2 linked regions of the Rhizobium lentis genome follow. The protein of the gene in region 2 binds, or shares a complex with, the protein of the main gene of each other region. Links are inferred from orthologs where the notes say so. Each region holds a gene or a part of one and is shown on either strand. Other genes may lie near its edges.

What was found. The genes of interacting proteins can lie anywhere in the genome.
Region 1: the proteins of uvrB (region 2) and J0663_RS01605 are in contact, whole or in part, in a crystal structure (PDB 7EGT), measured with the Thermus thermophilus proteins. The link is inferred for Rhizobium lentis from one-to-one orthologs. Residues at the interface, in WP_096411307.1 of Thermus thermophilus: Glu23, Leu25, Arg26, Asp27, Gly28, Glu29, Arg30, Phe31, Arg55, Glu326, Asp327, Phe328, Glu379, Ser382, Gln383, His398, Gly400, Arg401; in WP_096412145.1 of Thermus thermophilus: His654, Arg656, Phe657, Gln666, Asp668, Glu669, Lys680, Arg681, Leu682, Ser683, Lys685, Tyr686, Ala687.

What each region holds. Positions count from the first base shown.
Region 1 is NZ_CP071454.1:309,104-313,753, forward strand. Bases 1-3,134 are described here. They hold J0663_RS01605 (ATP-dependent helicase), read left to right. Parts: upstream 1-395; coding sequence 396-2,873; downstream 2,874-3,134. Other genes in these bases: J0663_RS01600 (VOC family protein), read right to left, coding at 1-159; J0663_RS01610 (hypothetical protein), read right to left, coding at 2,895-3,134. Outside these bases: more of J0663_RS01610, read right to left, coding at 3,135-3,242; pncA (bifunctional nicotinamidase/pyrazinamidase), read left to right, coding at 3,526-4,152; J0663_RS01620 (hypothetical protein), read right to left, coding at 4,168-4,650. UniProt on the Escherichia coli protein: A helicase with DNA-dependent ATPase activity. Unwinds DNA duplexes with 3'-5' polarity. Translocates on single-stranded DNA with 3'-5' polarity. Initiates unwinding more efficiently from a nicked substrate than double-stranded DNA.
Region 2 is NZ_CP071454.1:52,442-60,891, forward strand. The notes cover bases 2,334-5,936. They hold uvrB (excinuclease ABC subunit UvrB), read left to right. Parts: upstream 2,334-2,727; coding sequence 2,728-5,736; downstream 5,737-5,936. Other genes in these bases: J0663_RS00325 (reverse transcriptase family protein), read right to left, coding at 5,766-5,936. Outside these bases: J0663_RS00300 (DUF899 domain-containing protein), read right to left, coding at 1-494; J0663_RS00305 (adenylate/guanylate cyclase domain-containing protein), read left to right, coding at 716-1,483; J0663_RS00315 (lipoprotein), read right to left, coding at 1,940-2,281; more of J0663_RS00325, read right to left, coding at 5,937-7,265; J0663_RS00330 (hypothetical protein), read right to left, coding at 7,805-8,450. UniProt on the Escherichia coli protein: The UvrABC repair system catalyzes the recognition and processing of DNA lesions. A damage recognition complex composed of 2 UvrA and 2 UvrB subunits scans DNA for abnormalities.

The DNA of each region.
Region 1 (4,650 bases), 250 kb from region 2 along the record:
GAACTCGATCAGTTCGACGCTGCCGGGAGGCCCGCTCGGCGTTTCCGCCGGCAATATAGTGGTGCGGCCGATCCTGGAATCCGGAATGATCGACACGTAGAATTCAACGGCTTCGCGCGCTTGCTCCGCGAACCAGAGATTTGAAACGACCTGCGGCATAAGACAGCCTCCTTGTTGGCGAGTACCCCGGACTCCCGTCCGATGCTTCAAGGACGTCTTATCGGAGCCGGCGCCGACAAGCTGCGATCGGAATATTTTCGCCGCTTACCTGCGCGACGATCGCAGCCGCACCCGGCGGCGGCCTTGCCGCCGGTATCCGTCGGCAACGGTGACTCAGGAATGAAAGCAGAACATCATTTCTGGTCTTTCCCTCCCGAATCACTACATTACGCGCCATGAGCAATAATTTCGACGATATTCCCTTCTTCGACGAAGAGCCGGGCGAAGCAGCGCGCAAGCCGCAACCGTCTGTCGCAGCGGCCGGAAGGCCCGCCGCCGCCGGCGGCATCGCCGCCCGCGCCATGGCGGCGCGCGACGGCGGCAAGCGGCCGGATTATCTGGCAGGCCTCAATCCCGAGCAGACGGAAGCCGTCGAAACGCTTGAGGGTCCGGTGCTCGTGCTTGCCGGCGCCGGCACCGGCAAGACGCGTGTGCTGACGACCCGCATCGCCCATATCCTCAATACGGGCCGCGCCTTCCCTTCGCAGATCCTCGCCGTCACCTTCACCAACAAGGCCGCCCGCGAGATGAAGGAGCGCATCGCGCTGCTCGTCGGCGGCGCCGTCGAAGGCATGCCGTGGCTCGGCACCTTCCACTCGATCGGCGTCAAGCTGCTGCGCCGCCATGCCGAACTCGTCGGCCTGAGCTCCGATTTCACCATTCTCGATACCGACGACGTCGTCCGCCTGATCAAACAGTTGATCCAGGCCGAGGGCCTCGACGACAAGCGCTGGCCGGCCAAGCAATTCGCCGGCATGATCGACACCTGGAAGAACAAGGGCCTCGGCCCGGCCGATATTCCCGAGGGCGACGCTCGCGCCTTTGCCAACGGCCGCGGCCGCGATCTCTATTTCGCCTATCAGGCGCGCCTCTCGACGCTGAATGCCTGCGATTTCGGCGACCTGCTGATGCATCCGATCGCGATCTTCCGTAAGAACCCGGATCTCTTGAAGGAATATCACGGCAGATTCCGCTATATCCTCGTCGACGAATACCAGGACACCAACACCGCGCAATATATGTGGCTGAGGCTGCTGGCCCAGCGCGCCAAAGGAGAGCCGCAGAACGTCTGCTGCGTCGGCGACGACGACCAGTCGATCTATGGCTGGCGCGGCGCCGAGGTCGACAATATCCTGCGCTTCGAGAAGGATTTCCCCGGCGCCAGGGTCATCAAGCTTGAGCGCAACTACCGTTCGACCGAACATATCCTTGGTGCCGCCGCCCATCTGATCGCCCACAATGAAGGCCGCTTGGGCAAGACACTGTTCACCGACCGCGCCGACCCCGATGACGTCAAGGTGCAGGTCCACGCCTCCTGGGATTCGGAGGAGGAGGCCCGCGCCATCGGCGAGGAGATCGAGCAGCTCCAGCGCCAAAAGCATCTGTTGAACGACATGGCGATCCTGGTGCGCGCCTCCTTCCAGATGCGTGAATTCGAAGACCGCTTCGTCACCCTTGGCCTCAACTACCGCGTCATCGGTGGCCCGCGTTTCTACGAGCGCCTCGAAATCCGCGACGCCATGGCCTATTTCCGGCTCGTCGCACAGCCGGCCGACGACCTCGCCTTCGAGCGCATCATCAATACACCCAAGCGCGGCCTCGGCGACACGACGGTACGCGCGCTGCACGATTATGCGCGCGCTCGCGACATCCCCATGCTTGCGGCAGCGGCCGACATCATCGAAACGGACGAGCTGAAGCCGAAGGCGCGAAAGGCCCTTTTCGACGTGATTCAATCTTTCCGCCGATGGCAGGAACTGCTTGAAAATACACCGCATACCGAACTTGCCGAGCAGATCCTCGAAGAGTCCAGCTATACCGACATGTGGAAGAACGATAAGAGCGCGGAAGCGCCCGGCCGCCTCGAAAACTTGAAGGAACTGATCCGCTCGATGGAAAGCTTCGAGTCGATGCGCGGTTTCCTCGAGCACGTCTCGCTGGTCATGGACGCCGAGACCAATGAGAATCTCGACGCCGTCTCGATCATGACGCTGCACTCCGCCAAGGGCCTGGAATTCGACACCGTCTTTCTCCCTGGCTGGGAGGAAGGCCTGTTCCCGCACCAGCGCTCGCTCGATGAGAGCGGCCGCGCCGGCCTTGAGGAAGAGCGCCGCCTCGCCTATGTCGGCATCACCCGCGCCAAGCGCCGCTGCCACATCTGGTTCGTTTCCAACCGCCGCATTCACGGCCTCTGGCAATCGACCCTGCCTTCGCGCTTCCTCGACGAACTGCCGGAAACCCATGTCGAGGTCGCCGAGATGGAGCAGAGCTATGGCGGTTACGGCCGCGGCGGCTACGGTCAGTCCCGCTTCGACAAGGCCGAGCCCTTTGCCAATTCCTATTCCACCCCCGGCTGGAAACGTGCCCAGGCCAATAAGACCGACGCCACCCGCGACAATTGGGGCACCCGCTCCGGCCACGCGGTGGAACGCATCGGCTACGGCGAAAGCGGCCCGAAGGGACGAACGATCGAAGGCGAGCTGGTGGCGAAATCGACGTCGTCGGAGCCGTCGCGCTTCACCCTCGGCGACCGCGTGTTCCACCTGAAGTTCGGCAACGGCAATATCACCGGCATCGAAGGCAACAAGCTGACGATCGATTTCGATCGCGCGGGGCAGAAGCGGGTGCTGGACGGCTTCGTCGAGCGCGTGTGATCTTGCGGCGAGCGGGAACCCTCACCCAAACATCCGCATACTGCTGAGCCCGAGAATATCGTTCAGCAGAGCGATCCCCATTCCGAGGGCGACGATCGACAATCCGATCAGGAAGAGCCGCCGAGCCCGGTCATATTTGGCCGCGAGCAGCGAGTCGCGCGCCAAGAGATCGGCAAACACCTTCACCTGAATGGCGATGCCGACGGTCAGGAACGCCATCGGCAGCAGATCGACACGGCTCCAGTCATTCGGATTGGACACCCAGAGACTGATGAAATTGAGCGAGAAACCAAGGATGATCCCGGTCGCCGTCAGCGACCCGTTGCGGAAGGTAGCGTCGATCTTTTCGTCTGCTTGAGGCTCGAACATGGTTTCAATCTCGACTTGCTGTTGATGCAAGAAAGGCAGAAATCGCGGCCGTGAGCAAGATCGAGACGCGGAAGCTTCGATCTGCCGACCGCAAGCACCATCCGCTTTCCCTCCGTTTCGCGAACGACCTATCGCTGTGATTGTATTAGCGAATACTTTTTCGACCAACTGCTACCGCTGGTGCCAGAATTAACACTTGCGCGCCCGCGCTAGGAAATCCACTAGTGATGCATTCGTGCATTTTCGCATTTTGCATTGTAATCACGCGAAGGGATTGGCCTTGATGAAAGCGCTGCTGCTCGTCGATATTCAGAACGGCTTCTGTCCGGGCGGCAATCTGCCCGTGCCGGACGGCGACGAGGTGGTTCCCGTCGCAAACCGACTAATCGACAGCGGCAGATATGATCTCATCGTCGCCTCCCAAGACTGGCACCCGCCCGGCCATGGCAGCTTCGCCTCGGCCCATCCGGGTGCCGCCCCTTTCGAAATGGGCGAACTGTCCGGCAAGCCGCAAATGATGTGGCCGGACCATTGCATCCAGGGCACGCTCGACGCGGAACTGCATCCTCAGCTGAAATCCGAAGAGATCGACCTCATTCAGCAGAAGGGCGAGGATCCTAGGATCGACAGCTATTCGGCATTCCGCGACAATGACCAGGATGCCACGACCGGTCTTTCCAATTTCCTCCAGGATCAGGGTGTCACCGATCTCGACGTCTGCGGGCTGGCGACCGATTATTGTGTCAAGTTCTCGGCGCTCGACGCGCTCGAGATGATGCCGGGTGTGCGCGTGCGCTTCATCGAGGACGCAAGCCGCGGCATCACCCCCGAAGGTGTTGCCGCCGCCATCGACGAGATGCGGGCACATGGCATCGCAGTGATCAAAAGCACGGATGCCTTGCGCGAATGAGCGTCCGATCGCCGGCTATTTCAACAGATAGGCATCGAACGTCTCATCGCTGCCGGCAACGGGGCCAAAGCGCTTGATGAGGGTCGTCTCGCTCAAAAATGCGGAAATGTCCTCCGGCGTCAGAGACAGTAGCCAATTGTAACTTTCATGCAACGAGACGGGCCCGCCAATTCGCTCAAGCCGCTGCGAGAGAAGAATGACGATGGGCGCATGCTCGCTCTGCTGCAATTGCCGCGCCGTCCGGAGAATATCGGCAAGGCTGAGTGAAAGCCGCGCATTGCGGGTATATCGCACGATGGCGCCGAACCGCTCCTCCCGCACCAGATAGGTGCGATTGGAGACGTAATAGGGCAAAGGTTCCACGAGATAGTCGGGATCCGCCATGATGATCGCCTCCTTGAGATCGGGGCGAGACTGAATGAACGAGCCGAGATCACGGGCTCGGCTCAGCGGTATGTCGGTGAAGAGGAACTGAGAGACCTTTTCGATAGCGGAGAC
Region 2 (8,450 bases):
CACTCGCCGACCCCAAAGTCCCAGTCGAAATCGTCGGTGACCGTCACCCAGGGTATCGTCCAGCCCATCCGCGCCTTCAGCCCGGCGATGTCGGCCTGCGGCGCGCGCGAGGCAAAGACCAGGGTCGTGTCGCGGGCGTTCAGATGGGCGACATGGGCGACCTGGTCTGCTACCATCGAGCAGCCGCGGCAGGCATGTTCGGGCCAGCCGAAGACGCCGGGCTCGTAAAAGGCGCGATAGACGATGAGCTGGTGCCGGCCCTCGAAAAGGTCGAGCAGGCTCACCCTGCCCTGCGGTGCTTCGAAAGCATAATTCTTTTCGACGGCCATCCAGGGCATGCGCCGCCGCTCGGCGGCCAGCGCGTCGCGGGCACGCGTATGCGCCTTTTCCTTCACCAGAAGCTGCCTGTGAGCAGCCTCCCAGGCCTCCTTCGACACGACGGGCGGCCTCTGCATGGCCTGTCCGCCCTTTCCATTCTCGGCTGTTGCAGTCATCGCTTCGATCTCCTCGTTGGGGCGAATTCCCGCACCTCCTGTCCTAAGGCGGGTTCATCACGCATTGGTCGGACATAGTTTCGCATCGGGCCTCGAAAAGTGGGAGTAACAAGTGTGACCGGAATTCGCGCGGCCAGCGCAACCCCGACCAACACAACAGTTGCCAAAACCTGCAGACTGACGGAAGCTTCACCCTGGCCATTGGCGACGGATTGCGCGACATGACGACAGCCTCATCAAGCGAGACGGCAAGACACGGCAGCGCCAGCATCTGCCGCGGCTGCTGGGATCAGATGCATATGCCGATTCCGATCGGCGGACCGCTCGCGCTTCCCTTCCGCGCCTTCGGCATCACCCGCAGCAAGATGAACCCCGACATCTGCACGATCTGCGAGCGCTCCTTTCAATATGTGAAGAAGCAGCGTCAGATCACCGTGGACGCCACCATTCTGTTTGCCGATATCAGAGGCTTTACCGATCTTTCCGAGCGCATCGAGGCGGTGCGCTTGAGCGAAATCGTCAGCCTGTTCCAGGATCGCTGCGCCCAGGCCATCTGGGCGCATGACGGCATCGTCAACAAGCAGATGGGCGACGGCCTGATGGCGATCTTCAATTTCCCGATCCTCCGCAAGGATCATGCCGCCGCGGCGATCATGGCCGCGGAGGAAATCCAGCGCAACTGCGCCGCGGCGCTAAGCAGCCTGGCGCTCGACGCCCTGCCCGGCCGCACCTTGGGCATCGGTGTCGGCATCCATTCCGGCGAGGTTCAGATCGGCGAATTCTCCAGCTTCCGCAGCGACTTCACCGCCATCGGCGGCGTCGTCAACCAGGCCGCACGGCTTGAATCCCAGGCGGCAGCCGGCGAGATTCTGATTTCGGCCGAAACGGCCGCCAAGGCTCCTGACCTCGCGGTGGGCGCAGAAACCCGTATGCTGGCGCTGAAGGGCATCGAGCAGCCGGTGCAGGCAAGCGTGCTTGTCAAATTGTGAGCTACCACCACCAGAGGATTTAAAGCAGAGCTTTCGTCCCGTCTTCATCGTCGATCGGAATGCCGGCCTCCAGCGCGGCCAGGATGAAAGCCTGCCGCACCGTCTCGGCCGGCATGCGCCCGGCAAGCCAGGCGCGGCAGAAATCGATGGCTCTCTGCTGATGGACGCCGCCATTGACCGGCCAGTCCGAAACCAGCGCATAAAGCGCATCCTGCGGTGAGCGGAGAACCAGCCGTTCGCCGGTATCAAGATCGATCGAAATCGGTTTCTTCCAGAAGGCGGAATGGTCGCTAATGGCAGTCGCACCTGAAGCTGACGTGACAGGAAACTAACTGTCGAAGAGGCGATTCCGTTCCAGTGAGGGGCCGGAGGTTGGTCACTGGACCCGCGCCTAAGAGAGCCTCACCGTGTGGTGCTTCCGCCAAGGACCGCGAAGGGCGAGACGGATGTGCTGCGTCAGCCGGGCAGCTTGCAGCCCTTGCTCATGCCAGCCGACTGCATGGCTGAAACCTTGCCTTTGGACGCGGCAATTTCCCCTTCTTTGTCTCCTCCAGCGACACTGCCGATGGGGACGCCGACGAGAAAGACACCGAAAGCGTCGCCGTTCGCAGCGCTGATCTGCTGCTTGGAAAGGTCGTCGAGCTTGGCCTTCTCTTTCTTGAGTTCCGCGGCGAGCGCCTCGCAACTCAGGTTGGTGTAAGCTGCCATCGGAATATCGACCTGGACGATGGCGTCAGGACGTTTGGCGCAGCCGGCAAGTGCCGCAGTCGCCGCGAGTGCTATGATAATCTTGTTCATGAATGGTCCCCAATTCCCGCAGCAGCTGTAACATCGCCGCGCGCATTGCGGGAGGCGGCCAAGCCTTCAACCACAGACTTTTATTTGCCTGGGAATGGGAACATGGGGCGCTGCTTCAAACTCCCTCATCCCTTCCTCGGGCTTGACCCGAGGGACGTCACAGGGATCCAGCGCGCCCAAGTCCTTGGGCGCGTGAGACGCTCTCCGTGCTGGATCACGGCGCAGACGCGCCGTGGCTGGATTCCTGTGACATCCCTCGGGCGCAGCCCTGAGGGCACAGGAATGAGGGAAGAGGGGTGGTGCCTCGAAGGCCTCGAAGGACGGGGTGCGCCGGCCTCACGGCGATAGGTCCGGGAGATTGTTGACCCAATCCGAACGATTCATTCGTTTCCCTTTTGTACTCTTGCCCTCTTCCATTTCGCGCTGACTCTCTCCATATTCGCGCCATGGCCAGATCTCCGAAAAAATCTTCGCCCTCGAATGGTTTCGAGGAAGCCCCGCAATCGTCCTTTGAAGGCGCCCCACTCTCCGGCTCCGTCGCCGATTGGGTGAAGCAGCTCGAGGCCGATGCCGAAGCGTCGGGGGTGGAGAGCCAGCGCGAGATCGCTTCCAAGGCTGGCAAGCACCGCAAGAAGGTGGAAAACGAGGCGCGCAAGCACAACGAAGCGGTCAGCGTCAACAAGAAGGCGACGGTCAGCAAGACTGCACGCGGCGTCTCGATCGGCGGTTCCTCCGACCCGAAGACGCGCGCCGCCGCCGGCCTCAATCCGGTGGCCGGCCTCGACATTTCGCTCGAGGATGCCGGCAGCATCTCGCCCGGCGGCGTCACTGCCACGGTCGAGGCGCTTTCCAAGCTGATCGAGAGCGGCAACCCGCTGCACAAGAACGGCAAGATCTGGACGCCGCACCGCCCTGCCCGCCCGGATAAATCGGAAGGCGGCATCACCATTCGCATGGCCTCCGAATACAAGCCGGCCGGCGACCAGCCGACGGCCATTCGCGATCTCGTCGAGGGCCTGCAGAGCGGCGAGCGCAGCCAGGTGCTGCTCGGCGTCACCGGCTCCGGCAAGACCTTCACCATGGCCAAGGTGATCGAGGAGACGCAGCGCCCGGCTGTCATCCTCGCGCCGAACAAGACGCTGGCCGCCCAGCTCTATTCCGAGTTCAAGAACTTCTTCCCCGACAATGCGGTGGAATATTTCGTTTCCTACTACGATTACTACCAGCCGGAAGCCTATGTGCCGCGCTCCGACACCTATATCGAGAAGGAAAGCTCCATCAACGAGCAGATCGACCGCATGCGCCACTCGGCGACGCGCTCGCTGCTCGAACGCGACGATTGCATCATCGTCGCCTCAGTCTCCTGCATCTATGGTATCGGCTCGGTCGAGACCTATACGGCGATGACCTTCCAGATGAATGTCGGCGACCGGCTGGACCAGCGCCAGCTGCTGGCCGATCTCGTCGCCCAGCAATATAAGCGCCGCGATATGGATTTCACCCGCGGCTCCTTCCGCGTGCGCGGCGATACGATCGAGATCTTCCCCGCCCACCTGGAGGATGCCGCCTGGCGCATCTCGATGTTCGGCGACGAGATCGACGCCATCACCGAGTTCGACCCGCTGACCGGCCAGAAGACCGGCGATCTGAAATCGGTGAAGATCTACGCCAATTCGCACTATGTCACCCCGCGCCCGACGCTGAACGGCGCCATCAAGGCGATCAAGGAAGAGCTCAGGCTGCGCCTCGCCGAACTGGAGAAGGCCGGCCGCCTGCTGGAGGCCCAGCGCCTGGAGCAGCGCACCCGCTACGATATCGAGATGCTGGAAGCCACCGGCTCCTGCCAGGGCATCGAGAACTATTCGCGCTACCTCACCGGCCGCGATCCCGGCGATCCGCCGCCGACGCTGTTCGAATATATTCCCGACAACGCCATCGTCTTCATCGACGAGAGCCATGTCACCGTGCCGCAGATCGGCGGCATGTATCGCGGCGACTTCCGCCGCAAGGCGACGCTGGCCGAATACGGCTTCCGCCTGCCCTCCTGCATGGACAACCGGCCGCTGCGCTTCGAGGAATGGGACGCCATGCGTCCCGACACCATTGCCGTTTCGGCCACGCCGGGCAGCTGGGAGCTGGAGCAATCGGGCGGCGTCTTCGCCGAACAGGTGATCCGCCCGACCGGCCTGATCGACCCACCGGTCGAGGTCCGATCCGCCCGCACCCAGGTCGACGACGTGCTCGGCGAAATCCGCGAAACCGCCGCCAAGGGCTACCGCACGCTCTGCACCGTGTTGACCAAGCGCATGGCCGAAGACCTCACAGAATATCTGCATGAGCAAGGCGTGCGCGTGCGCTACATGCACTCGGATATCGACACGCTGGAGCGCATCGAGATCATCCGCGATCTCCGCCTCGGAGCTTTCGACGTGCTCGTCGGCATCAACCTGCTGCGCGAGGGCCTCGACATTCCGGAATGCGGCTTCGTCGCCATTCTCGATGCCGACAAGGAAGGCTTCCTGCGCTCCGAAACCTCGCTGATCCAGACGATTGGCCGCGCAGCACGCAACGTCGACGGCAAGGTCATCCTCTATGCCGACCAGATCACCGGCTCCATGCAGCGCGCCATGGACGAGACCGCGCGCCGCCGCGAAAAGCAGATGGCCTATAACCTCGAACACGGCATCACGCCGGAATCGGTGAAGGCCAAGATCTCCGACATCCTCGACAGTGTCTACGAACGCGACCACGTCCGCGCCGACATCTCGGGCGTCTCGGGCAAAGGCTTCGCCGACGGCGGCAACCTCGTCGGCAACAACCTCCAGGCCCATCTCAACGCCCTCGAAAAGAGCATGCGCGACGCCGCCGCCGACCTCGACTTCGAAAAAGCCGCCCGCCTCCGCGACGAAATCAAACGCCTCAAGGCCGTGGAACTCGCCGCCATGGACGATCCGATGGCGCGCGAGGAAGCTCGCAACCAGGAAGGTGGCAAGAGAACTGGAAAAGCCAACCGCGAGTCCCTTCTCCCCACGGGGGAGAAGGTGCCCGTCAGGGCGGATGAGGGGGCCACACCCTCCTACTTCTCCAAACCCACCCTCGACGACATGGGCCCAGGCACCGACACCACCACCCCCCTGTTCCGCAAACCCGATCTCGACGAAATGGGCCGCCACGTCGCCACCCCCGCCGACAGCAAAAGCCTCTTCCGTCGCAACACGCTCGACGAAATGACCGTCAGCCGCACGGAAAAACCGGTGACCGGCCATGTGCCGGAGAAGCCGGAGTCCGCCAAGGACACGAAGCGCTTCTCACCCTTGCTTGAAGGCCAGCCGGAACGCGACGACGGCGTGAGGCCGGTGGTGCGCGGCCGCGTTGGCGCCGGGAGCTATGAGGAGCCGGGCGAGCAGAAGCGCAAGGGGCGGACGAAGGGGAAGACTGGGCGGCCGGGGCGGTGACTCGCTACAAGGCGGTCGTCGAGTGGCCGTTATAGGCTATAATGTCTTCTCAGAGCTTTATCGAAAGATTTCGCGATTACGAATTTCGCGTGACGACGGTATCTTTGTGTCTGCAATGAAAAGATTGGCTTATACCCAATAAAAGCCTTACTCGCTCGGTTCACATACTTAGAAAACGTCCAAGTTTCATATCCGATATCTTGATTGAACGTCACGTCTCGCAACAGTTTTGTTTCAATTTTCCTTCGATTGTAGTTAGCAATCAGCCATCCTTTGCCTTTGGCGCGATATCGCTTAACGAATCGCCACGCATCGCCATAGGCTCGCATTTTGAGCTTTCTCCAGGCATTGGACAGCGTAGAGTTCTTGATCTTCACCGTTTGGCCATCGAATTCAAAACCAAGATATTCGAGGCCATTCCTGGAGGCCTTCCCGTATAGATGTGCAAACGAAAGGCCAGTTTGTGCGGAAGAGAATTCACAAACGGCGACTTTCTTATCCTGGATCCGTAATTGCTTTCCGTAATTCTTTATCGCAGATTGGAGACGTTCCTTTGCAGCCATAGGGTCCGGCGCGCCACCTGTGGGAAGGATGATAACAATGTCGTCAGAATAGCGTCTATAAAGTCCTCCAAGAGCTTTGCTCCAGGAGTTCATTTCCTCGTCAAACTCGATCAAGTAAAAGTTTGCAATTAGATCAGACAACGGCGTACCCTGCGGAATCCCGAAATCAAATCCATTCTTTTGAATTAGGCTGGCTTGGCCTGCCCCTTTGCCGGAAACAATACTCCTAAATTCTGTGGGTTCGCAGATCTGTTTAAAGCCGCTTGTTCGAAGGACATCTATCTTACGCTTTCGCTTTTCAGTCCGGTTTGCTCCATCGCCCTTTTTATACATCTGCAGACGATTGAATAAGAGATCGATGTCCACGACTGAGTACTTGGTAACGGCACGGAAAACAGCCAAATGGTCAGGGGGCAAGTCTCTTCCGATGAGCATCTCCCAAACAGCTTTGATGCGAGAGTGCTCCAGACTTTCGAAGTAGGATTTTATGTCGACGACTGTGACGTAACAGCCGTCGCATTGCTTAATAAAGGAAAATATGTCGCGAGCTATTTCTATATTACATTTATTTCCGCCACCGGCCTTCGGCAATCTGCGATAGGCCACTGGAACATCTTCGATGCCTCGTTTTCTCAGCTGTCTCTCATATAAAGGTGAAAGCTTTGCGCGATAGCGGGCGAATATCGCGGCATCTCTCCTCGAAGCAAATCTTATTGGCCTACTCTTCCTGGTTCGGGCGCCGTCCCTTCTGAATTTCGCCCACTCCTCGTGGAACAACAACAAAGGCAGGAAGGGGTTCTTCGCGACTTCTGTTGGACTGTTTGCTATGCGCGCAAGCTGATGGGGTGAAACATTCCGGTCGAAATGTATATATGTTTTTATGTCCTTATCACGTGGAACCCAGTGTTCTTCTGATTGCCCGGCGTCATATTCGGTGTGAGAGGAGGCAAAAACACCATCAGGCATGGTTTAGTTTTTGCCTCCGCCAGTATATCATGGCACAAATGCCACTAACGTCCTTAAATTAACGAAACATGCTATTCTGTCACTGCGGAGATATTGTCGACTATTGTCGGCATCATCACCAGGAAGATTGGAAAGCGAACAACCATCGGAGTAATGTTGATGATCGCAGCGCTATTAACCGCCTTTCCGATTGACAGTATAAACACTTGACTCACGCGTTACCGTGATCCGGGACACCGATCATGGTTAGACCATTGCCGGGCTTACCGTCTGGGAACCCCCATGCAGAAAATATCAGACTTGACTTGCTGACTTTCAAGCCTGCGTTGAAGAAATCTACAGTTTTTTAGCATTTTTTACGAAACTTACTCTTCGCCAACTGCAACTGCGCTGATTCCAAGTAATTAGAGATTGTTCATAATGGTGCATTTCAGGACTGAAGCAGCTTTTCGGGTCAGTCTCTACCGGTAGATCAAGCAGACATCCCCGGAGCCAGGAAAACTGAAGACCTTCCTCTCGCCACCGCATGCCTCCTTCCCTCACCTATACACAATCCTCGCCTCCCTCTTCACCAGCGCAAAATAAATCCGCTCCACCCGACAGGCCGCACTCCTCGCGCTCGCCTCGTACCCCGCCGCCGGCCATCCGAGCCGCGGGCTGCCATCGGCCGATATCAGCCAGTACCAGCGCTCGTTGAAGCCGGTGAATTCGATCTTGAAGATCCGCCCCATGCAGGTTTCGCCGTCGAAGCCGATGAAATCGTCGCCCGGCTTTTCCTTCCAGGCGTGGCGCCATTTGCCCCTGGGCCTCTCGCCGCTGGCGATCATCTCCCAGCTCTTCCAGCCGTTATAATCCGATCGCGCCGTCAGCGAGCCGTCATAGGGTTTCCGGTCGAACTCCATGCAGCCTTCGAGAAAGACGGCGACGGACTCGCAGACATCACGCCACGCCTTATCGTCGCGCCATGTCAGCCTGTAGGCGAGTTCATCGGATACGTTGCGCAGCGCCTCGGCGATGGCGAAGGCGACGCCTGCCTTGCTCGCCGGCCGACCCTTTGCCTTGATGTCGAGATGGGTACAGAGGAAATCCGCTGCATCACGCGCGATGGCATGGATAACATGCGGTTGCCGGCGCTTGCCGATCGCATAGCCGCCGAAATCCCGGATCCGGCGCTGCGATTGCTTG